Regions from separate parts of the Pseudomonas sp. CH61 genome, predicted to be linked through region 1. Evidence: predicted binding sites of a transcription regulator. Region 1 holds the regulator's gene; the other holds the start of a gene.
The links. Region 1 encodes sigma-54, which starts transcription at its own class of promoters, with help from an activator protein. Its sites were predicted from a motif close to ANTGGCATNNANNTTGCTNT; they were not measured.

Region 1 (15,877 bases):
ATGCTCTTGGAAATGCCTTCGGCGTCCACCACTGGCCCGACGATGCTGTTGAGCGCCGCGTAGAAATCCGTCGGATCCTGCTTGTATTTCTCTTTGTTGGCAGCCAGGTCGGCCAGCAACCGGGTGGTCGTGTCCTGCACCAGTTCATGCGCGGATTGCCCAGGCGCAGCGTTAGCCATCAGTGGCAATGCCGCGAGCAACACCAACAGGCCACGTCGCAAGGTAGAAATCATTCAAAAGCTCCTCATTTGGCGTCTTTGCTAACGGTATTGAGCAGGAATTTACCGATCAGGTCTTCCAGTACCAGTGACGACTGGGTGTCGTGAATGGTTCCACCATCCTTCAGCGGTTTGTCTTCCCCGCCGACGCTGATACCGATGTACTTCTCGCCCAGCAGACCAGCGGTCAGGATAGACGCTGTGGAGTCAGTCGGCAGGTTGTCGACCTTTTTATCCACTTGCAGGGTGACCCGACCGGTGAAGCTGTCGCGATCCAGATCGATCGCCGTGACCTTGCCGATGGTCACGCCGGCCATGGTCACTTTGGCTCTGACCGTCAAACCGGCGATATTGTCGAAATAGGCATACAGTTTATAGGTGTCGGTGGTCGACGTCGGAGACAGACCACTGACCCGCAAAGCAAGCAGCAACAAAGCCAGGATCCCTGCCAGCAGGAACAGGCCGACACCGATTTCCAGGGTGCGGTTTTGCATCAGAAATCTCCAAACATCAAAGCAGTCAGAATAAAGTCCAGGCCGAGCACTGCCAGCGAGGCAAATACCACGGTCTTGGTGGTGGCGCGACTGATGCCCTCGGAAGTGGGCTCACAGTCATAGCCTTGGAATACGGCGATCCAGGTCACGACAAAGGCGAAAACGATACTTTTGATTACGCCATTGAGCACGTCACTGGTGAAATTCACGCTGTTCTGCATGTTCGCCCAGTAAGAGCCTTCATACACACCCAGCCAGTCGACGGCCACCCACGAACCGCCCCAAATCCCGACCACGCTGAAAATCATCGCCAGCACTGGCAGGGAAATGAAACCGGCCCACAGGCGCGGGGCAATGATGTACTTGAGCGGATCGACGCCGATCATTTCCAGACTGGAAAGCTGTTCGGTGGATTTCATGTTGCCGATCTCGGCGGTCAGCGCCGAACCGGCACGACCGGCAAACAACAATGCCGTCACCACCGGACCGAGTTCACGCAACAGGGTCAGTGCAACCATCTGCCCCACCGCCTGCTCCGAACCGTAGCTCGACAGAATGCTGAAGCCCTGCAGCGCCAGCACCATGCCGATGAAGATCCCGGAAACGACGATGATCACCAGCGACATGACGCCGACTGAATGCAGCTGCTTGACCAGCAGACTGAAACCTCCGCTGATCCCGCCACGCCCCAGCAAGGCATGAAACAGGAACAGCGTCGCACGACCGAACACCGCGACGGCGTCGATCGCCGCCTCGCCGAACCGGCGCACGCGTTCTATTAATGAAATTCTGCGCATCAGCGCTTCCCCAGAAGATCTGCGCGGTAATCCGTCGCTGGAAAATGGTACGGCACCGGGCCATCGGGATCGCCGGTCATGAACTGACGGATACGCGGCTCGTCCGAGCTCATCAACTCGTCCGGCGTACCCTGCCCCAGCACCTGACCATCACCGACAACATAGATGTAGTCGGCGATGCTCGCGGTTTCAGCCAGATCGTGGGACACCACGATACTGGTAATCCCCAGCGCATCGTTGAGCAGACGGATCAATCGGACCAGCACGCCCATGGCGATCGGGTCCTGCCCGACGAACGGTTCGTCGTACATGAGGATCTGCGGATCGAGCGCAATCGCCCGCGCCAGTGCGACGCGGCGTTTCATGCCACCGGACAGCTCGTCCGGCATCAGCTCGATGGCACCGCGCAGACCGACCGCCTGCAGTTTGAGCAGGACGATGTCGCGGATCATTTCTTCCGGCAGATCGGTATGAACACGCAGGGGGAAAGCCACGTTCTCGAATACATCGAGATCGGTGAACAGCGCGCCGCTTTGAAACAGCACACCCATGTGCTTTCGCGCATCGAACAGATCGCTGCGCGAAAGCACAGGCAGGTTCTGGCCGTTGACCCAGACTTCGCCGCTGGCAGGGCGCAATTGTGCGCCCATCAATCGCAGCAGCGTGGTCTTGCCACACCCGGAAGGCCCCATGATGCCGGTGACCTTGCCGCGCGGGATGCGAATATCGACGTTATTGAAAATGCTGCGCGCACCGCGCTTGAAGGAAACTCCCTTCAGCTCGACCGCGTAGGCGTTATCGGCACTCATCTAAACTCCTTGCGATGCAGCCTCTCACTCGGACGCCTGTCTTTACTTAAAAAGTACGTACATCCCGGGCAGGCCGAACTGGCGGCGAACTATATCACTGCAAAGGCTACGCGCCCAAGGCTTGTACCAGCCTGAGTTCGGCGATATGACAGGTCCGCAGGCTCTTTTACCGGGTTTTGGTAACGAGTAATGACAAAGCACGACGAACTTGCGTGAGGCTTTGCCACATAACCGCTATAATCGCCGCCTTTTCATCGGGCTATACGATTTCTGACATGAGCCAATCCAGCGACCTGATTCAATCGGCACAACGCACCATCCAACTCGAAGTGGAAGCCGTACAAGGCTTGTTGCCCCATATCGACGCCGATTTCGTACGCGCTTGCGAGATGATTCTGGCCAGTAAAGGCCGTGTAGTCGTGGTCGGCATGGGCAAATCCGGGCACATCGGCAACAAGATTGCCGCGACCCTGGCCAGCACCGGCACCCCGGCATTTTTCGTACACCCGGCCGAGGCCAGCCATGGCGACATGGGCATGATCACCCGCGACGACGTGATCCTGGCCCTGTCGAACTCCGGCTCGACCAATGAAATCGTTACCCTGCTGCCGCTGATCAAGCGTCTGGGCATCCAGCTCATCAGCGTCACCGGCAACCCGCAATCGCCACTGGCCAAGGCGGCCGAGGTCAATCTCAACGTTCACGTCGAGCATGAAGCCTGCCCGCTGAACCTGGCCCCGACCTCGTCGACGACCGCAGCACTGGTCATGGGCGATGCGCTGGCCGTCGCGCTGCTGGAAGCACGCGGTTTCACTGCTGAAGACTTCGCGTTCTCGCACCCGGGCGGAGCCTTGGGCCGCCGCCTGCTGCTGAAAGTGGAAAACGTCATGCACGCCGGACAGGAATTGCCGCAAGTACAACGCGGCACACTGCTCAAGGACGCATTGATGGAAATGACCCGTAAAGGTCTGGGCATGACCGTCATCCTTGAAACGGACGGAAAACTGGCTGGGATCTTCACCGACGGCGACTTGCGCCGCACGCTGGATCGCAGCATCGACATTCGCACCGCAACTATCGACCAGGTGATGACGGCCCACGGCAAGACTGCCCGCCCGGAAATGCTGGCCGCCGAAGCCCTGAAAATCATGGAAGATCACCGAATCAATGCATTGGTAGTCGTAGACGAGGAAGACCGCCCGGTCGGCGCCTTCAACCTCTCCGATCTGCTGCGCGCAGGAGTCATGTAATGAGCAAAGATCTGCTGCAACGCGGCAAAGCGATCAAACTGGCAGTTTTCGACGTCGATGGCGTCCTCACTGACGGTCGCCTGTACTTCCTTGAAGACGGCGGCGAATTCAAGACCTTCAACACCCTCGACGGTCAAGGCATCAAAATGCTGATGAACGCCGGCGTGCAGACCGCTATCATCAGCGGCCGCAAGACCCCGGTGGTCGAACGTCGAGCGAAAAACCTGGGCATTCCCCACCTGTTTCAGGGCCGCGAAGACAAATTGGTCGTTCTCGACGGCCTGCTTGAGCAACTGGGCCTAAGCTATGAAGAGGTCGCCTATCTCGGTGACGACCTGCCCGACCTGCCGGTGATCCGCCGTGTTGGCCTGGGCATGGCGGTTGCCAACGCTGCCGATTTCGTCCGCGAACACGCCCATGGCGTCACCCGCGCCCGTGGTGGCGAAGGCGCCGCCCGCGAATTCTGCGAATTGATCCTGCGCGCCCAGGGCCGCCTCGATGCGGCCCACGCCGCGTACCTGTGAGCCAAACCATGTTCAGCAAAAAATTTCGCAACTTCCTGCTGTTCGGCTGCATCGCGGCGATATTCGCCGCAGTGGGCTACTGGAACATCAGCCCAGAACGCTTTCTCGACAAACCGCCGGTTACGTCGATCGAGACACCTATCGACTGGTATGCAACCAACACGCATACCCTGCAATACCTGCCGGATGGCAAGGTGCAGTATGAAATGACGTCCGAAAAAGCCGAGCACGTGAAGGCAACCGACGTCACGCTCGTGACCAAACCGGACCTGAACATGTATCGCGGAACGGATTTTCCGTGGCACGTGACCAGTGAGCGCGGTGAAGTGAACTCAGGCGGCACCGAAGTCGAACTGATCGATTCGGTACGCGTGCAGCGCACCGATGAGAAAAACCGCGGCACCCTGATCACCAGCACCCGCATGACCGTGTTCCCGCAGCAGGAATATGCGCAGACCGAGCAACCCGTTAGAATCGACGGCGCTGGCGGTGTATCGACCGGCGTTGGAATGAAAGCGTACCTGAAGGAAAGCAGGATACACCTGCTATCGAACGTAAGAGGACAGTATGAGGCTCGTTAAAACCCTCCCTATTTTGCTCAGTCTGGGCGCAGCACTGGGAAGCGTGAGCGCCTGGGCTCTGCCGAACGATCAGCAGCAACCTATCCGCATTCAGGCCGACGACGCCCAACTGGATGACAAGAACGGCATCGCCACCTACAAGGGCGACGTGATCATCACCCAAGGCTCGATGAAGGTGACCGGTAATACCGTGACCATCACCCGCACCCCGGCCGGCGATATCGACGTGGTGACTTCGGTGGGCAACCTTGCCTACTTCGAACAACTGCAGACCGCTGGCGACACCAAGCCGGTTCAGGGCTGGGGCGTGACGATCCAGTACCATGCTGCGCAGAATCGCGTCGTGCTGATCGACAAGGCCAAGGTTGTCGACAAGGACAACAACACGACGCAAGGCGAGAAAATCGTCTATGACACCGTGAAGAAACTGGCCAGCGCCGGTCGCGCTACCGGCAGCAAGGTTACCGAGTCGCGTCCGCGCATCGACATGGTGATCCAGCCGAAGAAGAAAACCGACGAGAAAACCCAGTAATGGCAACTCTGAAAGCTCAGCACCTGGCCAAGGCCTATAAAAGCCGCCAGGTCGTGCGTGATGTCAGCCTGTCGATCGACAGCGGCCAGATCGTCGGCCTGCTCGGCCCGAACGGTGCCGGCAAGACCACCTGCTTCTACATGATCGTCGGCTTGGTACAGGCCGATCAGGGCCGCGTACTGATCGATGATCTGGACGTCAGCCACCAGCCAATGCACGGCCGTGCAAAGGCTGGCATCGGCTATCTGCCGCAAGAAGCGTCGATCTTCCGCAAACTGTCGGTGGCCGACAACATCATGGCCATCCTCGAGACCCGTCAGGAACTCGACAAGGCCGGTCGCCGCAAAGAGCTGGAAAGCCTGCTGCAGGAATTCCACATCAGCCACATCCGCGACAACCTCGGCATGAGCCTGTCCGGTGGTGAACGCCGCCGGGTGGAAATCGCTCGCGCGCTGGCAACGGCACCGAAATTCATCCTGCTCGACGAACCGTTTGCCGGTGTCGACCCGATCTCGGTCGGCGACATCAAGCAGATCATCCACCACCTCAAGGCCAAAGGCATCGGTGTGCTGATCACCGACCACAACGTTCGTGAGACGCTGGATATCTGCGAAACCGCTTACATCGTCAACGATGGTCAGTTGATTGCCGAGGGCGATGCAGAAACCATCCTGGCCAACGATCTGGTCAAGGAAGTGTATCTGGGCCACGAGTTCCGCCTGTAAGCGCAACAGTGCCCGGTGCGCCGCCCGGGCGCTGTATCGATTCAAGCAGGATTTAATACGCTTTAATTGTTACAGCGCTCTAGGCAAACACTTCAGTTTCAGGCATATAATTTGCTTAAGTTTGGCGCTCCGGCGCCCTGTAGTGGATGGCGCATAGCGCCGGCGAATAAGGTGTTAAGCCCCTGCCATGAAACCATCGCTAGTCTTGAGAATGGGCCAGCAGCTGACGATGACACCGCAGCTGCAACAGGCCATCCGCCTGCTCCAATTGTCGACCCTGGATCTGCAACAGGAAATCCAGGAGGCGCTGGAATCCAATCCGATGCTCGAACGCCAGGAAGAAGGCGACGACTTCGACAATTCCGACCCCATGGCCGACAACGCCGAACAGAAGCCCACCGAAATCCAGGAACCCTCCTATCAGGAAACCGCGCCGACGGTGGACAACCTCGAGGACGGCGAATGGAACGAGCGCATCCCCAACGAGCTTCCGGTCGACACGGCCTGGGAAGACGTCTACCAGACCAGCGCCAGCAGCCTGCCCAGCAGCGACGATGACGAGTGGGATTTCACCACACGCACGTCCGCCGGCGAGAGCCTGCAAAGCCACCTGCTATGGCAACTGAACCTTGCACCGATGTCCGACACCGATCGCCTGATCGCCGTGACCCTGATCGATTGCATCAACAATCAGGGCTACCTGGACGAAACCCTCGAAGAGATCCTTGAGGCGTTCGACCCGGAACTGGACATCGAACTGGACGAAATCGAAGCCGTCCTGCACCGCATCCAGCAGTTCGAACCGGCCGGCATCGGCGCGCGCAATCTCGGCGAATGCCTGCTGCTGCAATTGCGCCAGTTGTCGGCCAAGACACCTTGGCTGGCTGAAGCGAAACGTCTGGTCAGCGATTACATCGACCTGCTTGGCAGCCGCGACTACAGCCAGTTGATGCGGCGCATGAAGCTCAAGGAAGACGAACTGCGTCAGGTCATCGAGCTGGTGCAAAGCCTTAATCCGCGCCCGGGTTCGCAGATCGAGTCAACCGAAGCCGAATACGTCGTGCCCGACGTGATCGTGCGCAAGGACAACGAACGCTGGCTGGTCGAACTCAATCAGGAATCGGTGCCACGCCTGCGCGTCAACGCCCAGTACGCTGGTTTCGTCCGCCGCGCCGACACCAGTGCCGACAACACCTTCATGCGCAACCAGTTGCAGGAAGCTCGCTGGTTCATCAAGAGCCTGCAGAGCCGCAACGAAACCCTGATGAAAGTTGCCACCCAGATCGTCGAGCATCAGCGCGGTTTTCTGGAGTACGGCGACGAAGCGATGAAGCCGTTGGTCCTGCATGACATCGCTGAAGCGGTCGGCATGCACGAATCGACGATTTCACGGGTGACCACGCAGAAATTCATGCATACCCCGCGCGGTATTTATGAGCTGAAATACTTTTTCTCCAGCCACGTCAGCACCTCCGAAGGCGGCGAATGCTCGTCCACGGCGATCCGCGCGATCATCAAAAAACTGGTTGCTGCGGAAAATCAGAAAAAGCCGTTGAGTGACAGCAAGATCGCTGGTTTACTGGAGGCACAAGGCATTCAGGTGGCTCGCCGCACCGTCGCCAAGTACCGCGAATCCCTCGGGATCGCGCCTTCGAGCGAACGCAAGCGGTTGATGTAAGCCACGTTACAGCGTTCCAGTGGCAGGCTATCCAGCCTGCCGCTTTATGCACTGGCAACGAAGGAGAAGCTGTATGCAAGTCAACATCAGTGGACACCAACTGGAAGTGACCGAACCTCTGCGCGACTACATCAACGAAAAACTCGACCGATTAGAGCGCCATTTCGACAAGATCACCAACGTGCAAGTCACGATGTGCGTCGAAAAGCTGAAGCAGAAAATCGAAGCCACCTTGCATATTCCCGGCGGAGAAGTGGTTGCCAATGCCGAGCATGACGACATGTATGCCGCCATTGACCTGCTGACCGACAAGCTGGATCGCCAACTCAAAAAGCATAAGGAAAAGACCCAAAGCCTCCTCCAGGGCGCGACAGGTCGATAACCCCCCATTCCATGATCCGACTTGAAAGTATCCTGACCCCCGGCCGTTCCCTTGTGAACGTGCCGGGCGGCAGTAAAAAGAAAGCCCTCGAACAAATTGCCAACCTGATCGCCCGCGAAGTGCCGGATCTGGCCATGCAGGATGTCTTCGAGGCGTTGATTGCCCGTGAAAAACTCGGTTCCACCGGTTTTGGTAACGGCATCGCCATCCCCCATTGCCGCCTCAAGGGTTGCCAAGCGCCGATCAGCGCGCTGATGCACCTTGACGCTCCGATCGATTTCGACGCCATTGACGGCGCTCCGGTTGACCTGCTGTTTGTTTTGCTGGTCCCGGAAGCCGCCACCGATGCGCATCTGGAGTTGCTACGTCAGATCGCCAGCATGCTGGATCGTAAGGAAGTGCGCGAACAGCTGCGTAGCGCACCGAGTAGCGAAGCCTTGTATCAGGTCGTCCTGAGCGAGCAGAACGGGCATTAATCATGCGTTTGATCATCGTCAGCGGCCGTTCCGGCTCGGGTAAAAGTACGGCTCTGGATGTCCTTGAGGACAACGGCTATTACTGCATCGACAACCTGCCCGCAGGCTTGCTGCCGGAACTCGCCGAACGTGCGCTGATTCATACTGAGCTGGCGCAACCGCTGGTGGCCGTGTCGATCGATGCGCGTAACCTGCCGAGTCATCTGACGCGCTTTCCCGAGCTGCTCGAAGACGTCCGGGCCAAGCACATCCAGTGCGATGTCCTGTATCTGGACGCCGACGAAGAAACCTTGCTCAAGCGTTTCTCCGAAACCCGCCGTCGCCACCCGCTGAGCAACGCCAATCGCTCGCTGGCCGAAGCGATCCAGGATGAAACCGCCCTGCTCGGCCCGATCGCCGACCTCGCCGACCTGAAGATCAACACCACCAATCTGAACCTGTATCAGCTGCGCGACTCCATCAAGCTGCGCCTGCTGAATCAGCCAGAGCCGGGCACCGCGTTTCTGGTCGAGTCATTTGGCTTCAAGCGCGGCATGCCGGTGGATGCAGATCTGGTGTTCGACGTGCGCTGCCTGCCCAATCCGTACTGGAAGCCGGAACTGCGTGCGCAATCGGGTCTCGATGCGCCGGTGGCCGAGTACCTCGCGGCGCAGCCGGAGGTCGAAGAAATGTTTCAGGACATCGTCACCTACCTGCACAAATGGTTACCGCGCTTTGCCGCGAGCAACCGTGCCTACGTCACCATTGCCATTGGCTGCACCGGCGGACACCATCGCTCCGTCTACCTGACCGAACGCCTGGGTCAGGCCCTGCAGAAAACCCTGAAGAACGTCCAGGTTCGCCACCGCGACCTCACTTAAAGGATTCACACCGCGATGCCTGCTCTGGAAATCGAAATCATCAACAAGCTGGGCCTGCATGCCCGCGCATCGGCCAAGTTTGTCGGGGTGGCCGGGCAGTATCCGGATTGCACGATCAGAGTAGGCCGCACGCCAGAGACCACGGTTGACGGTAAAAGCATCATGGCAATGATGATGCTGGCAGCTGGCAAGGGCACCAGAATCTATCTGAGTACTGAAGGGCATCAGGAACAGGAAGCGCTGGATGCGCTGGTGGCGCTGATCAACAACTATTTCGACGAAGGTGGCTGACAGCCAAAATCAAAAGATCGCAGCCTTCGGCAGCTCCTGCATTGGAATGCGTTCCCTGTAGGAACTGCCGAAGGCTGCGATCTTTTGATCTGCTTCAGCCCAACGCCGTATCCATCACCATCATCAGACAAAACCCGATCAACAGGCCAAGGCTGGCCAGTTTGTCATGACCATGGCGTCGTGATTCCGGGATGACCTCGTGGGTCACCACCAGCAACATTGCCCCCGCCGCCAGTGCCAGACCTAATGGCAGCAGCACCTGCGCCAGACCGACCAGCCACGCACACAGCAACGCAAACACCGGTTCGACCAGACCTGACGCCGCGCCGATCAGGAACGCCTTGACCCGCGACATTCCTGCCCCGGCCAATACCAGCGCAATCACCAGACCTTCCGGCACATCCTGCAGGGCAATGCCCATGGCCAGACTGTCCGCGTCCGGCATGCCGCCGCCAGCGGAGACGCCGACGGCCATGCCTTCCGGGATGTTATGGGCAATGATGGCGAACACGAACAGCCAGATCCGTGGCGGAATCACCGGATGCTCGACGGTGCCGACGAGCATTTCCGGGGAAGCGCCGGAAACCCTGCGATCGACCAGATACAGCCCGAACGCCCCGAGCATGATGCCGAAGCAGATCAAGCCACTGGCGCCCCACGGAGTCAGACCCAGGCTTTCGGCGGCAGCGATACCCGGCACGATCAGCGAAAACGCCGTCGCCGCCAGCATCACCCCGGCGCCAAAACCCAGCAAGGTATCGCTGAGTGCCTGCGGCATGCGCCGAATCACCAGCACCGGCACCGCGCCAAGCGCCGTGCCGAGGGCGCAGATCGCGCCGCCCTGCAACGCCCGCGACAGCCTCGGCTCGAGATTCAGCCATTCCAGGCCGTGAGCGACCAGCAAGGTCATGCCCGCCAACAGCAACAGCGATCCCACTGCGTAACGAAACATACGCCCACTTCCGATCGCCAGTGTTTCAGTGCCCATAGTCAGCCTTGGATTGTTTTTATAGAAGACTTAAACCAGTGCGGCCTGATAGCGCGCAGCCACTTCAGGCCAATTGATCACGTTGTAGAACGCATTGATGTATTCCGGGCGACGGTTCTGATAGCGCAGGTAATAGGCGTGCTCCCAGACGTCGAGACCGAGGATCGGCGTGTTGCCATTCATCAACGGGCTGTCCTGATTGCCGCTGCTTTCCACGATCAGTTTTTTCTCCGGGGTCACGCTGAGCCAGGCCCAGCCGCTGCCGAAGCGGGTCAGCGCGGCTTTGGTGAACGCTTCCTTGAAACTGTCGAGACCACCCAGTTGCTCATCAATCGCCTTGGCCAACGCGCCATCCGGTTTACCGCCGCCGTTGGGCACCATCACTTCCCAGAACAGCGAATGGTTGGCGTGACCGCCGCCCTGATTGATCACTGCCGCACGGAGTTTTTCCGGCAGATCCTTAACGCTGGCGACCAGTTTTTCTACCGGCCACTCAGCGTATTCAGTGCCGTCTACCGCCGCGTTGAGGTTGTTGATGTAGGTCTGGTGATGCTTGGTGTAGTGAATCTCCATGGTTTGCGCATCGATATGCGGTTCGAGGGCGTCGTAGGCGTAAGGCAAGGCAGGCAAGGTAAAAGCCATTTCAATGGACTCCATGGTGATGTGGGGCAGGCGCGCGGCGCGCATTGCCGGTATCCGGGTGCAGCAGGCGCTGGGTGCGCGGGTATTCGCCGTGTTCACTGATGAAATTCAGCAGCTCGACGTAGGTCTTGCTGCTCTGGCGCAGCGCTGCTTCACGCAAGGCCAGGCGCTGACGTTCGTCCTGCATGGTCTGCAACAGTCGTTGATGGATCGCGCAGAGGTATTCGGCGCTCTCCTCCGGCTGGTTCAGGCGCAAGTGCAGATCCGCCAGGTTGTGGTGAGAAATGACGCAGGCCGCCACCGCTTCGTCGGCATCCGCCCAGCGTTCGAATAACACTTGCGCCAGGGCCAGGGCTTGCAGGTAAGCCTCACGGGCGTCGATCAATTCGCCGAGCATGAAGCAGCGATTGGCCCGTTCGATCGTGCGTTTCCAGTGCTCCATGGTGAGCCTCCAAAGCGGTTGCAGGTTTTACACGCCGCCGGCGGTGAGTTTCTCGGGATTGAGCAACTCTTCCAGCTGGCTGCGCGACAGGTCGGTATGCTCGAGGGCGACGTCGATCACCGCGCGACCTTCCTTGTAGGCCTGCTTGGCGATTTCGGCGGCTTTCTGGTAACCGATAATCGGGTTGAGCGCGGTGACCAGAATCGGGTTGCGCGACAACGCCTCTTTCAAGCGCGACTCGTTGACCTTGAAGCTGGCGATGGCTTTGTCGCCGAGCAGGCGGCTGGAGTTGGCCAGCAGTTCGATGCTGCTCAACAGGTTTTGCGCGATGATCGGCAGCATCACGTTGAGTTCGAAGTTGCCCGACTGGCCGGCAATGGTGATCACCGAATCGTTACCGATGACTTGCGCGGCGACCATGGCGGTGGCTTCCGGAATCACCGGATTGACCTTGCCGGGCATGATCGACGAGCCCGGTTGCAAGGCCTCCAGTTCGATTTCGCCGAGGCCAGCGAGCGGGCCGGAGTTCATCCAGCGCAGGTCGTTGGCGATTTTCATCAGCGACACGGCCGTGGCTTTAAGCTGGCCAGAGACGGCGACGGCGGTGTCTTGCGAGCCGATCAGCGCGAACAGATCCTTGCCCGGGGTGAATTGCACGTCGGTCAACTGGCTCAACTGACGGCTGAAACGTGCGGCGAACTCAGGATGCGCGTTGATCCCGGTGCCCACCGCCGTACCGCCCTGCGCCAGCGATTGCAGACTCGGCAGCAAATCCTGCAGGTGGCCGATGTTGGCCTTGAGCTGCTGCGCCCAGCCATTGAGTACCTGGCTCATGCGCACTGGCATCGCGTCCATCAAATGCGTGCGGCCGGTTTTGACGTGGTGATGTACCTGCTCGGCTTTGTGCTCTATTACTTGCACCAGATGCAACAGCGCCGGCAGCAATTGTTCGTGCAGGGCCAGCGCAGCGCTGACGTGGATGGTGGACGGGATGATGTCGTTGCTGCTTTGGCCACAGTTGACGTGATCGTTGGCGTTGACCGGCTCACCGAGCAGGCGACTGGCGAGGGTGGCGATCACTTCGTTGGCGTTCATGTTGGAACTTGTGCCGGAGCCGGTCTGGAAGATGTCCACCGGGAAATGCTGCATGAAATCGCCTTCGAGCAAACCTTGCGCGGCGTCGCTGATGGCTTTGCCCTGCGCGGCAGTGATCTGGCTGAGTTCGACGTTGGCGCGGGCTGCGGCGGCTTTGGCGAGGATCAGCGCGCGGATGAATTGCGTCGGCATCGGTTTGCCGCTGATCGGGAAGTTATCCACCGCGCGCTGGGTTTGCGCGCCGTAGAGAGCGTCCACCGGCACCTGCAGTTCGCCCATGCTGTCGCGCTCAATACGTGTCTGAGGGTCTGCCATCAGTTATTTCCTATGTCGCGTTGTGTATGAAAGCGGGCCAGGCAAGGCGCAGTCCGCTGGTAATGGTTTTTCCCTTGCCAAGGACTGCAACGCAGTCTGGCCCGCTTTCAGACACAACCCGGAGGGCCGCGCCTGCTGTTGCGCAGGGCTGCGTTGCTCGGAGCTTATTTGGAACGACCAAACCTCACTCCTCGCGCCTTGCCCTGCGCAACAGCAGGCGCGGCGCGGCATAGGAAATAACTGATGGCAGACCCTACTCATCGGTAAATCCTTGGACTAATTCAATGAGAGGAATCGAGGGAAGCAGTTCGCAAGTGGCGAGCTGCCAGGTGTAGCGTTGCCAGCGGTTGAGCCGGCATTTGCACAGGGACAGGCGCTCCATTTCACGCAGCGGGCGCCAGGCTTGATCGAGACAGAAGCTGCGCCAGTGCCACGGCAAGGCGATGTCGGTGGCCGTGTCGAGCAGCAAACGGAAGGAGGTTTCAGCGATGGTCCAGGGAGACGTTGCCGTACAACAGGCCAGATACCGGCCTTCGGCCAGATAGTGTTCGATCAGGCGCGGCTCGTCGGGATCCATCGCGCAACGGATCTGGCGACTCATCCAGCGCCAGCTTTCGAGGTACGGCTGCTCGTGCAAGGCAGAACTCATGATCCGGGGCTCATCCGATAATGAGATTTATTATTAGATGATAATGAGAACCAAAACAAGAGCACCGAACGATGCAGATTTCAGGGTGGGAGCGAGCCTGCTCGCGAAGGCGTCGTGTCAGTCACCCTGGCGGTCGGCAGTAAAATCGCTTTCGCGAGCAGGCTCGCTCCCACATTGGTTTTGTGTGGAGCCAATAAAAAAGGCGCGCCACCCGATCAGGTGGCGCGCCTTTTGTGTAGGACGGCTGGGGTTTAGCTGCCCGCGACGGTCATCCGTTCGATCAACACCGAACCTGTGCGAATGTTGCTGCGCAGCTCCAGGTCATTACCCACCGCTACGATCTGCTTGAACATGTCGCGCATGTTGCCGGCGATGGTCACTTCCTGCACCGCAAACTGGATTTCACCGTTCTCGACCCAGAAACCTGCTGCACCACGCGAATAATCGCCGGTGACCATGTTCAAGCCATGGCCCATCAGTTCGGTGACCAGCAACCCGCGACCCATGCGCTTCAACAGCGCCGCCTGGTCTTCGTCGCCGTGGGTGACGAACAGGTTGTGCACGCCACCCGCGTTAGCGGTGCTCGGCATACCCAGTTTGCGTCCGGAGTAAGTGCCGAGGATGTACGACACCAACTCGCCTTTTTCGACGAAAGGTTTGGCATACGTCGCCAGACCATCACCGTCGTACGAAGCACTGCCCATAGCGCGCATCAGATGCGGACGCTCATCGATGGTCAGCCATTCCGGGAACAGCTTTTGCCCCAGAGTGCCTTCAAGAAACGACGATTTACGATACAGACTGCCGCCAGACACCGCCGAAAGGAAACTGCCAAACAGCCCCCCCGCCAGCTCTGCGGAAAACAGCACCGGCACCTCGCAGGTCGGCACCGGACGCGCGCCGAGACGGCTTGCCGCCCGTTGCGCAGCACGCTGACCGATGCTCACCGGATCGGCCAGCAGTTCTCCCTGACGGCTCACGTCATACCAGTAATCACGCTGCATCTGGCCATCAGCCTCGGCGATCATCACGCAACTCAGGCTGTGCCGAGTCGAGGCATATCCACCGATAAAACCGTGGCTGTTGCCGTAAACGCGGCAGCCCTGATGGGTGCTGAGGGTGGTGCCATCGGCGTTCTTGATCCGCGCATCGGCGTCGAATGCTGCCGCCTCACAGAGCAGAGCCTTCTCGATAGCTTGCTCCGGAGTGATGTCCCATTCATGGAACAGATCGAAATCCTGTTGCTCGCGGGCCATCAGCGCAGCGTCAGCCAGGCCCGAAGCTTCGTCTTCCGAGGTATGTTTGGCGATGGCCAGTGCCGCAGCAACGGTCTCGCGAATCGCATCCGGGCCGGTTGCCGAGGTGCTGGCCGAGCCTTTGCGCTGACCTACATACAGCGTGATGCCAAAGCCCTGATCGCGGTTGAATTCGACCGTTTCGACTTCGCGCTGGCGCACCGAGGTCGACAGACCCTGCTCGAGCGACACGGCTACTTCGCAGGCGCTGGCGCCCTGACGCTTGGCTTCGGCGATGATCTGCTCGACTTGTTCCTGCAGTGCCGGCAATGCCTGCGGGCCGACGCTTTGAACTGCACTCATGCTCATCTCCACTCAAATTCTGCTTTCGGCTAGGGTCATCGAGCGACCGGGCCGGACAAGCGGCCCCCGACTGGTTATCATGGCGGCGTTTCTTTGCGGACTGCCACCATGGTTGATTCTTACGACGACTCCCTCGATACGGGAGAAAAAAGCAAATCTCAGGTCAAACGCGAGCTGCATGCTCTGGTTGACCTCGGCGAGCGCCTGACAACACTCAAGCCTGACTTGATCGCAAAACTGCCGCTGACCGACGCCATGCGCCGGGCCTTGGCCGATGCGCCCAAGCACACCGCGAACATCGCGCGTAAACGGCACTTGCAGTTCATCGGCAAACTGATGCGCGATCAGGACACTGACGCGATTCTGACCTTGCTCGATCAACTCGATGCCTCCACTCGCCAGTACAACGAGCGTTTCCACAATCTCGAACGCTGGCGTGATCGCCTGATCGCGGGCGACGATGCCGTGCTGGAAAAATTCGTCGTCGAGTACCCGGACGCCGATCGCCAGCAACTGCGTTCCCTGATCCGT
Region 2 (15,877 bases), 700 kb from region 1:
TGGAAACTGTTCATCTGCTTGGCAATCTGCGAAATCTTGCTTGCGTAGTTCGGGTCGGTGGCGTAACCGGCCTTTTGCAACTCGCGTACAAACTGTTCTGGGTTATCGGCAGACTTCACGACATCTTGATAGCGATTATTGGACTGCAGCAAAGTCACCAGATCGTGGAAGCTGTCCTTGTACGAGGCGTAGGAACGGAACTCGGCCGTCTCCTTGACCATCTCGCCATTGCGGAACTCGCTGGTGATCGCCCGGGCCGAATCGCCCTTCCAGTTGCTGCTCGCCTTGATGCCGAACAGGTTGTGGCTGCTACTGCCATCCTGGGCACGCATGACCGACTTGCCCCAACCGGTTTCCAGCGCCGCTTGCGCCACCAGATAACGCGGATCGACGCCGATACGGTCGGCCGCTTCCTTGGCCATCGGCAGCATGGTGTTGACGAATTCGTCGGCGGAACTGAAGGCTTTTTTCGCCGGTGCCAGCGGAATCTGCGCCATGGCGCGACCGTAGACCTGCATCTGTGCGCCCGAGGCTTTTTCGCCCTCGGCGCGCGCCAGCCAGTCGCCGTTGTACAACGGGCCGGCGCCGGTGGTGGCGGCGGTGGTCGCGCGCGGCGGCAACTGCGTGGCGGCTGCCGGCGTAGCTGAGGGCACCAGCCCGGCAAGCAAACGATCGGCCAGTTTCGGTGGCAAGGCCAGACGACGCTGGTTGATCATTTCCATGTCATTGCGATGAGCGAGTTGCGTGTTCGGCGCGTTCACCGAACGCGATGCCCACAACGGGCGCTCGCCATTGAGACGCGACAACGAGCCGTTGGTAGCAACGGTGCCAGCGGCAACCGGTGTGACCACGGCCGCAGCTTTCGCCTTGGCCTCTTCCTGCTTGGCAGCGGACGCGGCCGCAGCCTCACCCGGTGCCAGCGGTTTGTTCTTCGACATCTGCCGCATCAGCACGTCGGCCAGACCGATACCACCGCCCTCGCGGGACATGGAAACGGCCAGTTGCTGGTCGTACATTTCCTGATACTGCTTGGCCGCCGGCGTGTTCAGCGGATTGTCTTCACCCAAGGCGTTGGTCGCCGAGCGCATCGACTTGAGCATCTCGCCGAGGAACAGCGATTCGAATTCCTGCGCCACTTTGCGCAGGTTCGCATCGCTGTTCTTGTCGCCGACCTTGAGCTGGTTCAGGCGATTGAGGTCCGAGTAGGAACCCGAATCGCTGCTGCTGACCAGACCGCTTTTGCGCATGTCCATAAGGGTCGGCCTCAGATCACGATCAGGTCGGCTTGCAACGCGCCGGCCTGCTTCAGAGCTTCAAGGATCGCCATCAAGTCACCCGGTGCCGCGCCGACCTGGTTCACCGCACGGACGATCTCGTCGAGGGTGGTACCCGGGCCGAACTTGAACATCGGCTTGGCTTCCTGCTCGGCATTCACCCGCGAGCGCGGCACGACAGCGGTCTGACCATTGGACAGAGGGCCGGGCTGGCTGACGATCGGGTCTTCGGTGATGGTCACGGTCAGGCTGCCGTGGGTCACGGCGGCTGGCGACACTTTCACGTTCTGGCCGATGACGATGGTGCCGGTACGCGAGTTGATGATGACTTTCGCCACTGCCTGACCCGGATCGACTTCAAGGTTTTCCAGGATCGACAAGTAGTCGACGCGCTGGCTCGGATCGAGCGGCGCGGTGACCCGGATCGAACCGCCGTCGATGGCTTGCGCAACGCCAGGGCCGAGCATGTCGTTGATCTTGTCGACGATACGTTTGGCCGTGGTGAAGTCGGAACGGTTGAGGTTCAGCGTCAGGCTGTTGCCCTGATTGAAACCGCTCGGCACCGAACGCTCCACCGAAGCACCGCCAGGGATGCGACCGGCCGACGGAACGTTGACGGTGATCTTCGAACCGTCACGGCCCTCGGCGTCGAAACCGCCAACCACCAGGTTGCCCTGAGCGACCGCGTAGACGTTGCCGTCGATACCCTTGAGCGGGGTCAGCAGCAGTGTGCCGCCGCGCAGGCTCTTGGAGTTACCGATCGAGGACACCGTGATGTCGACCTGCTGACCAGGCTTGGCGAACGCCGGCAAGTCAGCACTGATCGACACTGCCGCGACGTTTTTCAACTGCACGTTGCCCGATCCCGGCGGCACCTTGATGCCGAACTGCGAGAGCATGTTGTTGAAGGTCTGCAGGGTGAACGGGGTTTGCGTCGTCTGGTCACCGGTGCCGTTAAGCCCGACCACCAGGCCGTAACCGATCAACTGGTTGGAACGCACGCCGGAAATGCTGGCGATATCTTTCAGCCGCTCGGCGTGGGCACCAAAGGCTGCGGACATCAACGCCGCAGCCAGCATGAGGCTCTTGAAATTCAACGTAGCCACCTAGAAAGGGAACAGCGGGCTGAGGAAGAAACGGTCGAACCAGCCTGGCTGACTCGTATCGGCAAACGCGCCGGTACCCGAGTAGGTGATGCGTGCATCGGCGACCCGGGTCGACGACACAGTGTTGTCCGTGGCGATGTCATCGGCGCGCACCAGACCGGCGATGCGCACCAGTTCGTCACCGGTGTTCAGCGTCAGCCACTTCTCGCCACGCACGGCGATGATGCCGTTGGGCAGCACGTCAGCGACGGTCACGGTGATCGAACCGGTCAGGCTGTTGCTCTGCCCGGACTTGGCGTCGCCCTTGGTCGAGCGGTCGGCACTGTAGCCGGCGTTCAGACTCAGGTCGTTGCCGCCGATCGGGTTGTTGGTGGTCAGGCTGGAGCCGAACAACGAGGTCAGACCGACCTTGTTGTCGCTGTTCTTGTCCATCTGCGAGTTGGCGTTCTTGCTCGCCTGCGTGCGCTCGTTCAGGGTGATGGTGATGATGTCACCGACCCGGAAAGCCTTGCGGTCGCTGTACAGGTTCTGCTCGAAGCCGGCCTGATAGATCGAGCCGTTATTGGCCGCAGCCGGCAACGGCGTGCGCGGCAACACCGGGGCGTAGTAAGGGTCATTGGGCTTGGGCGTCGGGGCGACGCAGCCCGCGAGCGAGACGACCCCACTCAATGCCAGAACAGATACAAAGCGATTCATGACCCTACCTCACGGTGTTGCAGGCGACCTCATGGCCGCCTCATAGACTTGATTACAGATTCTGCGTTACGAACGAGAGCATCTGGTCAGCGGTGGAGATCACCTTGGAGTTCATCTCGTAAGCGCGCTGAGTGGTGATCATGTTGACCATCTCTTCAACAGTGCTGACGTTGGAGGTTTCCAGGGTGTTCTGCAGGGTGGTACCGAAACCGGCCAGACCCGGGGTGCCGACTTGCGGCGCGCCGGAAGCGGCGGTTTCCAGGAACAGGTTGTTGCCCACGGCTTGCAGACCGGCCGGGTTGATGAAGTCGGCGGTTTGCAGGTTGCCGATCACCTGCGACGCGGCGTTGCCAGCGACAGTGATGGACACCGTGCCGTCACGGCCGACGGTGAAGGTCTGGGCATCGTTCGGAATGACGATGGCCGGTTCCAGAGCGAAACCGCTGGCGTTAACGATCTGGCCGTTGGAATCGAGGTGGAAGGTACCGTCACGGGTGTAGGACGTGGTGCCGTCCGGCTGCAGAATCTGGAAGAAACCGCGACCGTCGATGGCCATATCCAGCGGCTGCTCGGTGGTTTGCAGACTGCCGGCGGTGAAGTTTTTCTGAGTGCCGACGATGCGCACACCAGTACCCAGTTGCAGACCCGACGGCAGTTCGCTGTCCTGGGTCGACTGAGCGCCTGGCTGACGCTTGATCTGATAGAGCAAGTCCTGGAACTCGGCGCGATCACGTTTGAAACCCGTGGTCGACACGTTCGCCAGGTTGTTGGAAATGGTGGTCAGGTTGGTGTCCTGGGCGGACAGACCGGTTTTGGCAACCCATAGAGCCGGAAGCATTCGATTCTCCTCGTGCGCCTGATTTTCGGCGCGACGTTCTGATAATTAGCTGATCTGCAAGACCCGAGCCATGGCCTGGTCGTCGTCTTTGGCGGTGTTCATCATCTTGACGTGCAACTCGAACTGCTTGGCCAATGCCAGCACCGAAGTCATCTCTTCGACGGCGTTGACGTTGCTCGACTCAAGGAAACCCGACACCAGTTTGACGTTGGCATCGGCCGGCGCCGGCTGGCCGTCCTTGGTGTAGATCGAGCCGTCGAGGCCCTTGTTCATGTTCTTGATGTCCGGGTTGACCAGTTTGATCCGGTCGACTTCCGCCATGACACGCGGGCCTTCGCCCATCGCACGAATACTGATGGTGCCGTCTTCACCGACTTCGATCTGCTGCTCGGGCGGCACGGCGATCGGACCGCCATTGCCGATCACCGGCATGCCGTTGCCGGCGCGCAGAACGCCGAGGGCGTCAACGTTGAGGCTGCCGGTGCGCACGTAGCTTTCGCCGCCGTTCGGGTTCTGCACGGCAATGAAACCGTTGCCGGTCACGGCGACGTCGAGATCACGACCGGTCTGCACCAGCGAGCCTGGGGTGAAATCAGTGGCGGGCCGTTCGCTCATGGCAAACGCACGCGCCGGAAAGCTGTCACCGAACACCGGCATCGAACGCGCCTGCTCCAGGTCGCGCTGAAAACCGTTGGTGGAGATGTTCGCCAGGTTGTTGGCATGAGCCTTCTGCGCCAGTGCGTTCTGGCTGGCGCCGGTCATTGCCACATAAAGGTACTTGTCCACACTCTTTCCTCTGCATGCCGGACGTTTGCCGCCCACCGCTGTACTGCTGAGCCATAAGCAATTTGCAGACCAACTTTTTTCTGGCGCACAAAGACCCGGTAAACAAAGGACTTGGAGGATCTTGCGGGGGAATTGGAAATGTATCGAAGTCGAAAAACCGGCGGTGTTATGCCGGTAGGTGGCAAAGTCTGGCGCTGGTGTTGCCTGGACTATCGCTTTCGCGAGCAGGCTCGCTCCCACAGGGGAATGCATTTCAAATGTGGGAGCGAGCCTGCTCGCGAAGAGGCCATCACTACCCACACATGTTTGGGCTACGACTCGGTTTTGCCGACTTCATATTCACGCAGCTTGTTGGCAATGGTGGTGTGTGAAACCCCAAGTCGCTTACCCAACTGCCGACTGCTCGGATGCTCGGAATACAACCGCTCCAGCACCGCTTTCTCGAAGCGCCCGACAATTTCGTCCAAGCCACCTTCCAGCGAAAAATCACCAAGCGGCTGACGCACGCCGTAATCCGGCAGCCGAATATGTTCGGCCTTCACCGTGCCGCCATCGCACAGTGAAACCGCCTGGAACAAAACGTTTTCCAACTGCCGCACGTTGCCCGGCCAGTGGTAATGACTGAGCCGATCCATCGCTGCCGGTGCCAGTTTCGGCAGCGAGCAACCGATCTGCCGACTGGCCTGATCGAGAAAGTGCTCGACCAGCGGCGTCAGTCCGTCGAGGCATTCGCGCAGCGGCGGGATGTGCAGCGAGAGCACGTTCAAGCGGTGATACAAATCCTGGCGAAACTCGCCGCGTGCGCACAGTTCGGACAAGTCCACCTGGGTGGCGCAGATCACCCGCACATCCAGGTAAACCTCTTCATCACTGCCAACGCGACGGAAACAACCGTCCTGTAGAAAGCGCAGCAACTTCACCTGCAAGCGCGGGCTCATTTCGCCAACACCATCGAGAAACAGCGTGCCGCCCGCCGTCAATTCCAGCAGGCCGAGCTTGCCTTCGGCCCGCGCCCCTTCGAAGGCGCCGGGGCCGTAGCCGAACAGCTCGGTCTCGGCCATCGACTCCGGCAGGCCTGCGCAGTTGAGCGCCATCAGCGGCGACTGCCCGCGCGGGCTGGCGAGGTGACAGGCACGCGCGAGCAATTCCTTGCCGGTGCCGGTTTCGCCTTCAATCAACAGCGGTGCATCCAGCGGGGCCATACGCCGCGCTTCACGCACGACGGCGGCCATGACTTTGGAGCTCTGGAAGATGCTGTCGAAGCCACGCAGCTCCTGCTTGCGCACGTTGTAGATGCGCTCGCCTACGCGGTCGGCGCGGTGCAAGGTCAACACCGCGCCGGCCATCGCTTCACTGTCGTCGTGCTCCGATTGCAGTGGCGCGATGTCAGCCAGAAAGATGTCGCCCTTGACCTTGACCCGCATGCCGTTGATTCGCGATTTGTTGGCGCGCACCAGCTCTGGCAAATCGAAATCCTCGGCGTAACGCGACAGCGGAATCCCCGGCACTTCATCGACCCGTACACCGAGCAACTGCGCCGCCGCGCGGTTGGCGGCGACGATCGAGCCGCCCATGTCGATCGACAACACCGGAAACTCCAGCGCGCCGAGCAAGGCGTTCAACTCCATGTGCCGTCGTTCGCTGGGCATCAGCCCTACCCGCTTGACGCCGAACACCCCAGCGATCGCCTCGAATTTCGGTCGCAGCGCCTGGAACTGGATATTGATCAGATTCGGGCAGTGCAGGTAGATCGCATTGCCGTGCTCACCACCGACCTCACCGCGCGCGACGTTGATCCCGTACGCCACCAACAGATTGAGGATGTCGCGCAGGATGCCGATGCGGTTCTGGCAGTGGACTTTGATGCGCATAGGAGAAAACCCGCTAAACCAGTCATAAGGTTAAATACAAAACCTGTGGGAGCGAGCCTGCTCGCGAAGACGGCGGCACATTCAACATTAATGTGTCAGACAAATCGCATTCGCGAGCAGGCTCGCTCGCACAAGGGATAGCGCCACGACTTTTCTGCCGAGGCGCGTAGATAGTTGTCAAGATTATGTGACAGGCACCAGGCTTTTCAAACCTGAAAATCACCGAAAATGCGCGACGGCGGTCAAACCGTAACGATAACTTTACGAATTACAGAGAAATTTCCTACGCACAGGCCATTCAACCTGCTGCACATCAACCCGCTCTCAGGTAATTCTGAATCCATCGCTGGACATAACAAGAACGAATTCCCCTAGCAGGAGAGCAGTATGAAGCAGACGCAATACGTGGCCCGCGAGCCCGATGCGCAAGGTTTTATCGACTACCCCGCCGAAGAACACGCGGTGTGGAACACGCTGATCACTCGCCAGTTGAAAGTGATCGAAGGGCGTGCCTGCCAGGAGTACCTGGACGGTATCGAAAAACTCGGTCTGCCCCACGACCGCATTCCGCAACTCGGCGAGATCAACAAGGTGCTCGGCGAAACCACCGGTTGGCAGGTCGCCCGCGTTCCGGCACTGATCCCCTTCCAGACGTTTTTTGAACTGCTGGCCAGCAAGCAATTTCCGGTCGCGACCTTTATTCGTACCCGCGAAGAGCTGGACTACCTGCAAGAGCCGGATATTTTCCACGAGATCTTTGGTCACTGCCCGCTGCTGACCAACCCGTACTTCGCCGAATTCACCCACACCTACGGCAAGCTCGGCCTACAGGCCACCAAGGAAGAACGCGTTTATCTGGCGCGTCTGTACTGGATGACCATCGAGTTCGGCCTGGTCGACACCCCGCAGGGCAAACGCATCTACGGTGGCGGCATCCTGTCCTCGCCGAAAGAAACCGTTTATTCGCTGTCGGACGAGCCTGAACATCAGGCCTTCGACCCGCTCGAAGCCATGCGCACGCCGTATCGCATCGACATCCTGCAACCGCTGTACTTTGTCCTGCCGAACCTCAAGCGTCTGTTCGACGTGGCCCATGAAGACATCATGGCCATGGTTCGCCAAGGCATGCAGCTGGGCCTGCACGCACCGAAATTTCCGCCGAAACCGAAAGCCGCGTGAACCGCGACTTTTGCTGACAATTGAGCCTGTCAGTCGCCGCCACTTTGGTTTAGCGTGACGGCATTGACGGCTCAAACGCTTTAATAAAAAAAACACACTCGATTTCAGGAATACACCATGTCCACTTTGAACCAAGCCCACTGCGAAGCCTGCCGCGCCGATGCGCCACAAGTCAGCGACGAGGAACTGCCGATTCTGATCAAGCAGATCCCTGACTGGAACATCGAAGTACGTGACAGCATCATGCAACTGGAGAAGGTCTTCCTGTTCAAGAACTTCAAGCACGCGCTGGCCTTCACCAACGCGGTCGGCGAGATCTCCGAGGCCGAAGGTCACCATCCGGGCCTGCTGACCGAGTGGGGTAAAGTCACCGTGACCTGGTGGAGCCACTCGATCAAAGGCCTGCACCGCAACGACTTCATCATGGCCGCGCGCACTGACGAAGTGGCCAAGACTGCAGAAGGACGCAAGTAATGCATTTCGACGCCATCGGCCGGGTACCCGGCGACCCGATCCTCGGCTTGATGGAGGCGTATGCGCAGGACAGCAACCCGCGCAAATTCGACTTGGGCGTTGGCGTCTACAAGGACGCCCAGGGCCTGACGCCGATCCCGGAAGCGGTGAAAATCGCTGAAGCGCGCCTCGTCGAAAGCCAGGACACCAAGACTTACATCGGTGGCCACGGCAACCCGCTGTTCGGCAAAGTCATCAATGAGCTGGTACTTGGCGCCGACTCGAAGCTGATCGCCGAACAGCGCGCCGGCGCCACCCAGACCCCGGGCGGCACCGGTGCCCTGCGTCTGGCTGCCGACTTCATCGCCCAGTGCCTGCCGGGCAAAGGCGTATGGCTGAGCAACCCGACCTGGCCGATCCACGAAACCATTTTCGCCGCGGCCGGGGTCAAGGTCAGTCACTACCCGTACGTGGGCAGTGACAACCGCCTCGACGTCGACGCCATGCTCGCCGTACTCAACGAAGTACCGAAAGGTGATGTGGTGCTGCTCCACGCGTGCTGCCACAACCCGACCGGTTTTGACTTGAGCCATGACGACTGGCAGCGTGTGCTCGATGTGGTGCGCAGCCGCAACCTGCTGCCGCTGATCGACTTTGCCTACCAGGGTTTTGGCGACGGTCTGGAGCAGGATGCGTGGTCGACCCGCTTGTTCGCGGCCGAGGTGCCTGAGCTGCTGATCACCAGTTCCTGCTCGAAGAACTTCGGCCTGTACCGCGACCGCACCGGTGCGCTGATCGTCTGCGCGAAAACCGCCGACAAGCTCATCGACATCCGCAGCCAACTGGCCAACATCGCCCGCAACCTGTGGTCGACGCCGCCGGATCACGGCGCGGCAGTGGTCGCGACCATCCTCGCCGACCCGGAGCTGAAAGCGCGCTGGGCCGATGAAGTGGAAGCCATGCGTCTGCGCATTGCGCAACTGCGCAGCGGCCTGGTTGAAGCGCTGGAACCGCATGGCCTGCGCGAGCGTTTTGCACACATTGGTGTGCAGCGCGGCATGTTCTCTTACACCGGCCTGTCGCCGGAGCAAGTGAAGCAACTGCGCGAGCATCACAGCGTGTACATGGTCAGCTCGGGCCGGGCGAACGTCGCCGGTATCGACGCCACCCGCCTCGCGCTGCTGGCCGAAGCCATCGCCAGCGTCTGCAAATAGTCAAAGCACCGCAGTACCCCTGTAGGAGTGAGCCTGCTCGCGATAGCGGTGTATCAGCCAGCATCTTAGTTGACTGATACACCGCTATCGCGAGCAGGCTCACTCCTACATTTGTTTTGTGGTGACCTTTCGTTTTTGCGCCCCCTGCGGCCATCTGTCGCATTAATTTGAATTAAAAGTCTGATTGTCATTTTTCCTGCTGTATCCTGCGCAGGCTTTCTAAAAGCGCGGATCTACCAGATCTATCAACAGACTTAGCGAGGAGCGCAACCATGCACGAGATTCCTAATCTCCCCTTCCCAAGCCTGCACGTACCTGAGCAGACGACCACGCAACAAGCCGGCGCGGGGCAGCCCGAGCCGAAAGAAGCCGTTGAGAGCCGCCCGGCCGACAACGAAGAGTAAGACCCGTCGTACAGACCGTGTGGAAAGCGCTAACATGCGCTTTCCACACTGCCTGAACCCGAGCCCGCCATGACCGACGAATTCTCCGAAAGCCAAGCTGCCGTACTGATCGGCGCCACCGAGAAAATGATCGAGATCTGGAACCGTCTCTCGCCCGAGAAACAAGCCGCCCTGCTCGCCCGTTTCGGCAGCGAAGAAAATGCCCTGGCGGCGCTGGTCACCACACAACTGGTTGCCCCGGCCAAATCCTGAAGTAGCCTCCCGGCAAATAGTTTTACTTTTCCCGCCCCAGATCCGTCCGCGCCGGTATCATAAGCAGCCTATCTAATCTGCCGCTCCCGTGGATCGTTACCCATGTCATCCTCTATGCCAGAACCCCAGCGCCCCCTGGCGGTTACGCTGCAAGTCGTTTCCATCGTCCTCTTCACCTTTATCGGTTACCTGAACATCGGCATTCCGCTCGCGGTGTTGCCGGGTTATGTGCACAGTGATCTGGGCTTTGGTGCGGTGATTGCCGGTCTGGTGATCAGCGTGCAATACCTCGCCACCCTGCTCAGCCGCCCGTACGCCGGCAAGATCATCGACAACCAAGGCAGCAAACGCGCGGTGATGATTGGCCTCGCCGGGTGTGGTTTGAGCGGTGTGTTCATGCTGATTTCGGCGTGGACACCGAGCATGCCGATGCTCAGTTTGATCAGTCTGTTGATCGGCCGGCTGGTGTTGGGCAGCGCGGAAAGCCTTGTCGGCTCCGGCTCGATCGGCTGGGGCATTGGCCGGGTCGGCGCAGCAAACACCGCCAAGGTGATTTCTTGGAACGGCATCGCCAGTTACGGCGCACTGGCGGTCGGCGCCCCGTTCGGTGTGTGGCTGGTCGGCCAGTTGGGTCTGTGGAGCATGGGCGTCAGCATCATCCTGCTCGCCGCGCTGGGCCTGTTGCTAGCCTGGCCGAAAACGCCGGCACCGATTGTCGCCGGCGAGCGTCTGCCGTTCATGCATGTGCTCGGTAAAGTGTTTCCCCATGGCTGCGGTCTCGCGCTGGGTTCGATCGGCTTCGGCACCATCGCCACCTTCATCACCCTGTATTACGCGACCCAGCATTGGGACAACGCCGTACTGTGCCTGAGCCTGTTCGGCGCCAGCTTCATCGGTGCGCGCCTGTTGTTCGGCAACCTGATCAACCGCCTCGGCGGCTTTCGTGTGGCGATTGCCTGTCTGTCGGTGGAAACCCTTGGTCTGCTGCTGTTGTGGCTGGCGCCGGACGCACATTGGGCGCTGGCCGGAGCGGCATTGAGCGGGTTTGGTTTCTCGCTGGTGTTCCCGGCGCTGGGCGTGGAAGCGGTGAATCTGGTGCCGGCCTCCAGTCGCGGCGCAGCCGTCGGCGCTTACTCGCTGTTCATCGACTTGTCGCTGGGGATCACCGGGCCATTGGCCGGGGCGATTGCGGCGGGCTTCGGTTTCGCCTCGATCTTCCTCTTCGCTGCCCTCGCCTCGCTAAGCGGATTGGCGCTGAGCGTGTATCTGTACAAGCACACCGCCAAGTATCGCGAAGACTAGAAATCCACCTTGCCGCGCCCGGCCTTGATACTGCCGCGCTTGGTTTTCGATTCGAGTCGGCGCTTCTTTGAGCCGAGGGTCGGTTTGGTCGGACGGCGTTTCTTTTCGACTTTGGTCGCGCTGAGAATCAGCTCGACCAGACGCTCCAGCGCGTCGGCACGGTTGGCTTCCTGCGTGCGGTATTGCTGGGCCTTGATGATCAACACGCCGTCGCTGGTGATGCGACTGTCACGCAGCGCCAGCAACCGCTCCTTGTAGAACTCGGGCAACGACGAGGCCGGTATGTCGAAGCGCAGGTGCATGGCGCTGGAGACCTTGTTGACGTTCTGCCCACCGGCGCCTTGCGCGCGGATGGCGGTCAGTTCGATCTCGGCATCCGGCAGATGCACGTTGTTGGAAATCACCAGCATGGAAAAACGTCCGTAATCAGAACGCGCAGGATACCGCGAAACAGACCCACAACCTGCTGAAGATCCACTGCAGACCTTCGCCTGTTCACGCTGAGGTCAGTGCAATCGCCATCGATTTGGCAGAAATCGATCAGCCGCCCAAGTGCGCAACTTCTTGCGCACCTGCCTTCGAAAAAGCGCCCGCCAATCGCCTGCAGCCCACGTCACACGGGCCCTGTAGCCGAGTGCGCAAGAAGTTGCACAGCACTGCGCAACTTCTTGCGCACTTTGACGCGGTTTCCCCAGTAAAAATCGATTTATCCCACAGGCATCCGGCGCAAACCCTTACTGAGTAATGGCCATATAGTGGCTGGCACGGATTTTGATATCAAATCGGCACTAACGCCTGCTGAACGCAGGCAGGAACGACAGGGTCGCTCGCCGAGCCAGCCACCCTCGGTCAAAGGAATGACGCAATGAAAGACGCAATTCGCTTGGGCGACTCCACCACTCACGGTGGCAAAGTCCTCGAAGCCTTCTCCCAGACCGACCTCAACGGCAAGCCGATTGCCGGGGTCGGGCACAAGGTCAGCTGCCCGCTGTGCAAAGGGGTTTTCCCGATTGCCGAGGGCAGCAGCACCTACACCGTCGATGGCACCCCCATCGCACTGGACGGCATGAAAACCGCCTGCGGCGCCGCACTGATCGCCAGTGGCCCGAAAGGCGCTGTCGTCAGCTAATCCCGTTTTTGATTTTGATGCGTACCTCCGAGAGGCGGCTTGTTGTCGCCCGCTCGTTGAGGTCTTCAATTTTTGCCCGCAAAGCCCGGCCCTTGTTGGCGGGTGAGATGCCGTGATGACCACTGAAACTGCTGTCGCAAAACGTGAGCCCCAAGCTGCCATCGTTCCACTCAATGCCATCGACGTTCAGGACGTCGCCAGCAGTGCGGCGGCTTTCGATGCCTGGCTGCAATCCGCCACCGATGGTGTGGTTACGCTTGATCGAATCAAGAACTACGCCGGTTTCTTGCCGGTGGTCGGCAACATCATGGCACTGGTCGATGCACTGAGTGACATCGTCACCCTGTCGGACGCCAAGCAACGCGACTTGCTCACGTGGGCCAGCCTTGGCATCAACCTGATCGGCGTCTTGCCGTTGCCACCGTCGATGGCCGCAGCGCGCATGACCCTGCGGCCGACGCTGTTTCTGGTGCGTCAGGAGATGAGAGCCAGCAGCAAGTTGTTGCTCAGCACCTCCGTGATCGAGGTGCTGGTCGGTCACCTGAACGCCTCGATTATCGGCACCCTCGATGACTTTGTTGAGCAAGCCAAAGGCAAGTTGCCGGGGATTCTGGCGGACGCTGGCAAGCTCGGCGAACAAATCATCAACGAGATTGCCACCGGTATCGAAACAACGGCCCTTGGCCGGCTGGATGCCAAGGGCGATCTGGAGGAAGCCAGCGCAAGAGCCAGCGTCGGCCGCGGCCAACTGCTCAACGACCCCCTCGCGACGGCCGACAACTTTTTAGCGGCCGCCAACAGCGCCTTGAAAGCGGCAGGCAAGGGCTTGGCCAACAGCGTCGCGCAGAATCTGGTGTCGACCAAGTTACAGACACAGATCACCACCGAGACCGGCAAACTGCGCGCGATGGGCCCGGAACTGCGCACGCAGTTGAGCAAGCTCGACGATAAAAATGTGCAGAACTCCATCGGCTGGCTGCTGCAGATCCTCTCCAGCGCCGTGACCCTGTGGCGCAAGCGCAATGCCCATGGCCAGAACGCCGCGGTCCATACGGAGAAGACCGGCAAGGCGACCCACACGGCTGCGGAGGGCGAGTTGGGCGCTAACAACAAGCAAGTTCCAGCGAAAAGTGCGCCCAATCCGGAGAAAGGTCCCTGTAAATGCGCCACTGAATTCAGCATCAATTTTGCCTTGGGTTCGGAAAGCCTCAGCCATACCGATTTCAGCCTGCCCGGCCCCTTCCCGATCGAATGGACGCGCACCTACAACTCACGCCTCGACGCCTACGATCAGAGCGAACTCGGCGCTCGCTGGATCAACGAATTCACCACGCGTTTCGACTGCGTGGACGATGGACTGACGTTCTACGGCGCTGACGGCCGCGACCACAGCTATCCACTGCCAAAAGTCGGCCTGTTCCACTACGACGCCATCGAAGACATCACCCTGGTCCGCAACAGCGAAGATCAGCTGTTGCTATGCCGTGGTTTCGAGCGCAAGGAAAACTATGTCCGCCGTGGTCAGCGTTTTGTGCTGAGCAATATTTCGCTGCGCAACGGCGCCGGAGTGATGCTGCATTACGAGCATCGTCACGGCGAACACTCGCTGCTCTCCGACCTGATCACCTATCAGGAAAACGACTTCACCAAAGTCCATTTGCACCTGGGCACGATGATCGACGATCACGGCCGGTTTATCGGCCTCTGGCAGATCGTTGACGGCGAACCGCTGCGCCAGCTCTGCGCCTATCAGTACGACGCCTATGGCGACCTGATTCAGGCACAAGACGAGAACGGCGCCGTCTGGTCGTATCAGTTCGAGCATCACCTGATCACCCGCTACACCGACCGCACCGGGCGTGGCATGAATCTGCAGTGGGATGGCCAGAGCGCCAAGGCCAAAGCCGTGCGCGAATGGGCCGATGACGGCAGCTTCGACACGCGTCTGGAGTGGGACGAGAACATTCGTCTGACCTACGTCACCGACGCGCTCGGCAACGAGACCTGGCACTACTACGACATCCTTGGCTACACCTACCGCATCCGCTACGCCGACGAGCGTTCGGAATGGTTCTTCCGCGACGAGGCGAAAAATATCGTGCGTCGCGTGAATGCCGATGGCAGCACGGATCGCTACAGCTACGATGAACGCAGCAACCTGCTCGAACACATTCGCGCCGATCACACGGTGATGCATTACGCCTACGATGATCAGGATCTGCTGATCAAGATCAGCGATGCGGAGGGCGGACAATGGCAGCGCGCCTATGACGACCAAGGCAATCTGGTTGAAGCGCTCGATCCGCTGGGCAACAAAACCGAATACGCCTACAACAAATCCGGCCAGCCCACCGCGATCAAGGACGCCAACGGCAACGAAAAAACCCTCGATTACAACGATGCTGGGCAACTGGTGGAATACGTCGATTGCTCGGGCAAAACCAGCGCGTGGGAGTACAACGAACTCGGGCAAATGGTCTGCTTCACCGACGCCGCCGGCAACGCCACCGAATACCAATACAAGGCCGGCCAACTGGTGCTGATCAAGCACCCGGACAAGACCGAAGAACGCTTTGATCGTGACGCCGAAGGTCGGCTGTTGGCGCATGTCGACGCTCTCGATCGCTGCACCACGTGGAGCTACAGCGCGGCTGGTTTGATCGCCGAACGTATCGACGCAGCCGAACAAACCCTGCGCTACCGCTGGGACCGTCTCGGACGGTTAACGGCTTTGGAAAACGAAAACGAACAACGCGCGCACTTCCACTACGACCCGGTCGGTCGTCTGCTCGAGGAACGCGGTTTCGACGGCCGCAGCACGCGCTATCAGTACGACCCACTCACCGGCCGCCTCGCGCAATCGATCAATGGCCAACGCGTCATCTCTTTGAGCTTCGACCCGATGGGCCGCTTGACCGAGCGTCGCGCCACTCTGGGCGACCAGTCGCAAAGCGAAACCTTCGCCTACGATGGCAACGGCAACCTGGTGCTGGCCGACAACGCCGACAGCCGCCTGCAATGGTTCCATGACCCGGCCGGTAATCTGCTGCGCGAACACCAGCATTATCTCGGCCTGGAAAAACCCACCGTCGCGATCTGGCAGCACGAGTACGACGTGCTCAACCAACGAGTCGCCAGCGTGCGCCCCGACGGCCACCGCGTCAGCTGGCTGACTTACGGCAGCGGCCACCTGCTCGGCCTGCGCCTCGATGAACACGAACTGATCGGCTACGAACGCGACGACCTGCACCGCGAAGTCGCCCGCCATCAAGGCAACCACCTGCTGCAAACCCAGAGCTGGGACCCAGCCGGCCGTTTGCAGGAACAGTTGCTGGGACGCAGCGACGACAAATCCACGCTGCTCAAACGCGAG

Region 2: AC5SEM_RS04295 (flagellar basal body rod protein FlgF) is a predicted target of sigma-54. The motif match lies at 4,755-4,774, and genes of this name have one in related genera.

What each region holds. Positions count from the first base shown of each region.
Region 1 is NZ_CM182098.1:225,374-241,250, reverse strand. Features, by position in the region: gene AC5SEM_RS01020 (MlaC/ttg2D family ABC transporter substrate-binding protein) at 1-233, opposite strand, end outside; gene mlaD (outer membrane lipid asymmetry maintenance protein MlaD) at 245-712, opposite strand; gene mlaE (lipid asymmetry maintenance ABC transporter permease subunit MlaE) at 712-1,509, opposite strand; gene AC5SEM_RS01005 (ATP-binding cassette domain-containing protein) at 1,509-2,318, opposite strand; gene AC5SEM_RS01000 (KpsF/GutQ family sugar-phosphate isomerase) at 2,594-3,568, shown strand; gene AC5SEM_RS00995 (KdsC family phosphatase) at 3,568-4,092, shown strand; gene lptC (LPS export ABC transporter periplasmic protein LptC) at 4,101-4,673, shown strand; gene lptA (lipopolysaccharide transport periplasmic protein LptA) at 4,660-5,205, shown strand; gene lptB (LPS export ABC transporter ATP-binding protein) at 5,205-5,930, shown strand; gene AC5SEM_RS00975 (RNA polymerase factor sigma-54) at 6,118-7,608, shown strand; gene hpf (ribosome hibernation-promoting factor, HPF/YfiA family) at 7,682-7,990, shown strand; gene ptsN (PTS IIA-like nitrogen regulatory protein PtsN) at 8,002-8,466, shown strand; gene rapZ (RNase adapter RapZ) at 8,469-9,326, shown strand; gene AC5SEM_RS00955 (HPr family phosphocarrier protein) at 9,342-9,617, shown strand; gene AC5SEM_RS00950 (ZIP family metal transporter) at 9,712-10,605, opposite strand; gene AC5SEM_RS00945 (superoxide dismutase) at 10,636-11,247, opposite strand; gene AC5SEM_RS00940 (DUF2753 family protein) at 11,249-11,689, opposite strand; gene AC5SEM_RS00935 (class II fumarate hydratase) at 11,717-13,099, opposite strand; gene AC5SEM_RS00930 (FagA protein) at 13,353-13,748, opposite strand; gene pmbA (metalloprotease PmbA) at 14,000-15,346, opposite strand; gene yjgA (ribosome biogenesis factor YjgA) at 15,455-15,877, shown strand, end outside.
Region 2 is NZ_CM182098.1:930,072-945,948, reverse strand. Features, by position in the region: gene flgJ (flagellar assembly peptidoglycan hydrolase FlgJ) at 1-1,253, opposite strand, end outside; gene AC5SEM_RS04310 (flagellar basal body P-ring protein FlgI) at 1,265-2,353, opposite strand; gene flgH (flagellar basal body L-ring protein FlgH) at 2,381-3,076, opposite strand; gene flgG (flagellar basal-body rod protein FlgG) at 3,129-3,914, opposite strand; gene AC5SEM_RS04295 (flagellar basal body rod protein FlgF) at 3,960-4,700, opposite strand; gene AC5SEM_RS04290 (sigma-54-dependent transcriptional regulator) at 5,012-6,571, opposite strand; gene phhA (phenylalanine 4-monooxygenase) at 6,959-7,750, shown strand; gene AC5SEM_RS04280 (4a-hydroxytetrahydrobiopterin dehydratase) at 7,868-8,224, shown strand; gene AC5SEM_RS04275 (amino acid aminotransferase) at 8,224-9,417, shown strand; gene AC5SEM_RS04270 (hypothetical protein) at 9,690-9,821, shown strand; gene AC5SEM_RS04265 (hypothetical protein) at 9,891-10,073, shown strand; gene AC5SEM_RS04260 (MFS transporter) at 10,188-11,375, shown strand; gene arfB (alternative ribosome rescue aminoacyl-tRNA hydrolase ArfB) at 11,372-11,785, opposite strand; gene AC5SEM_RS04250 (PAAR domain-containing protein) at 12,241-12,504, shown strand; gene AC5SEM_RS04245 (RHS repeat-associated core domain-containing protein) at 12,620-15,877, shown strand, end outside.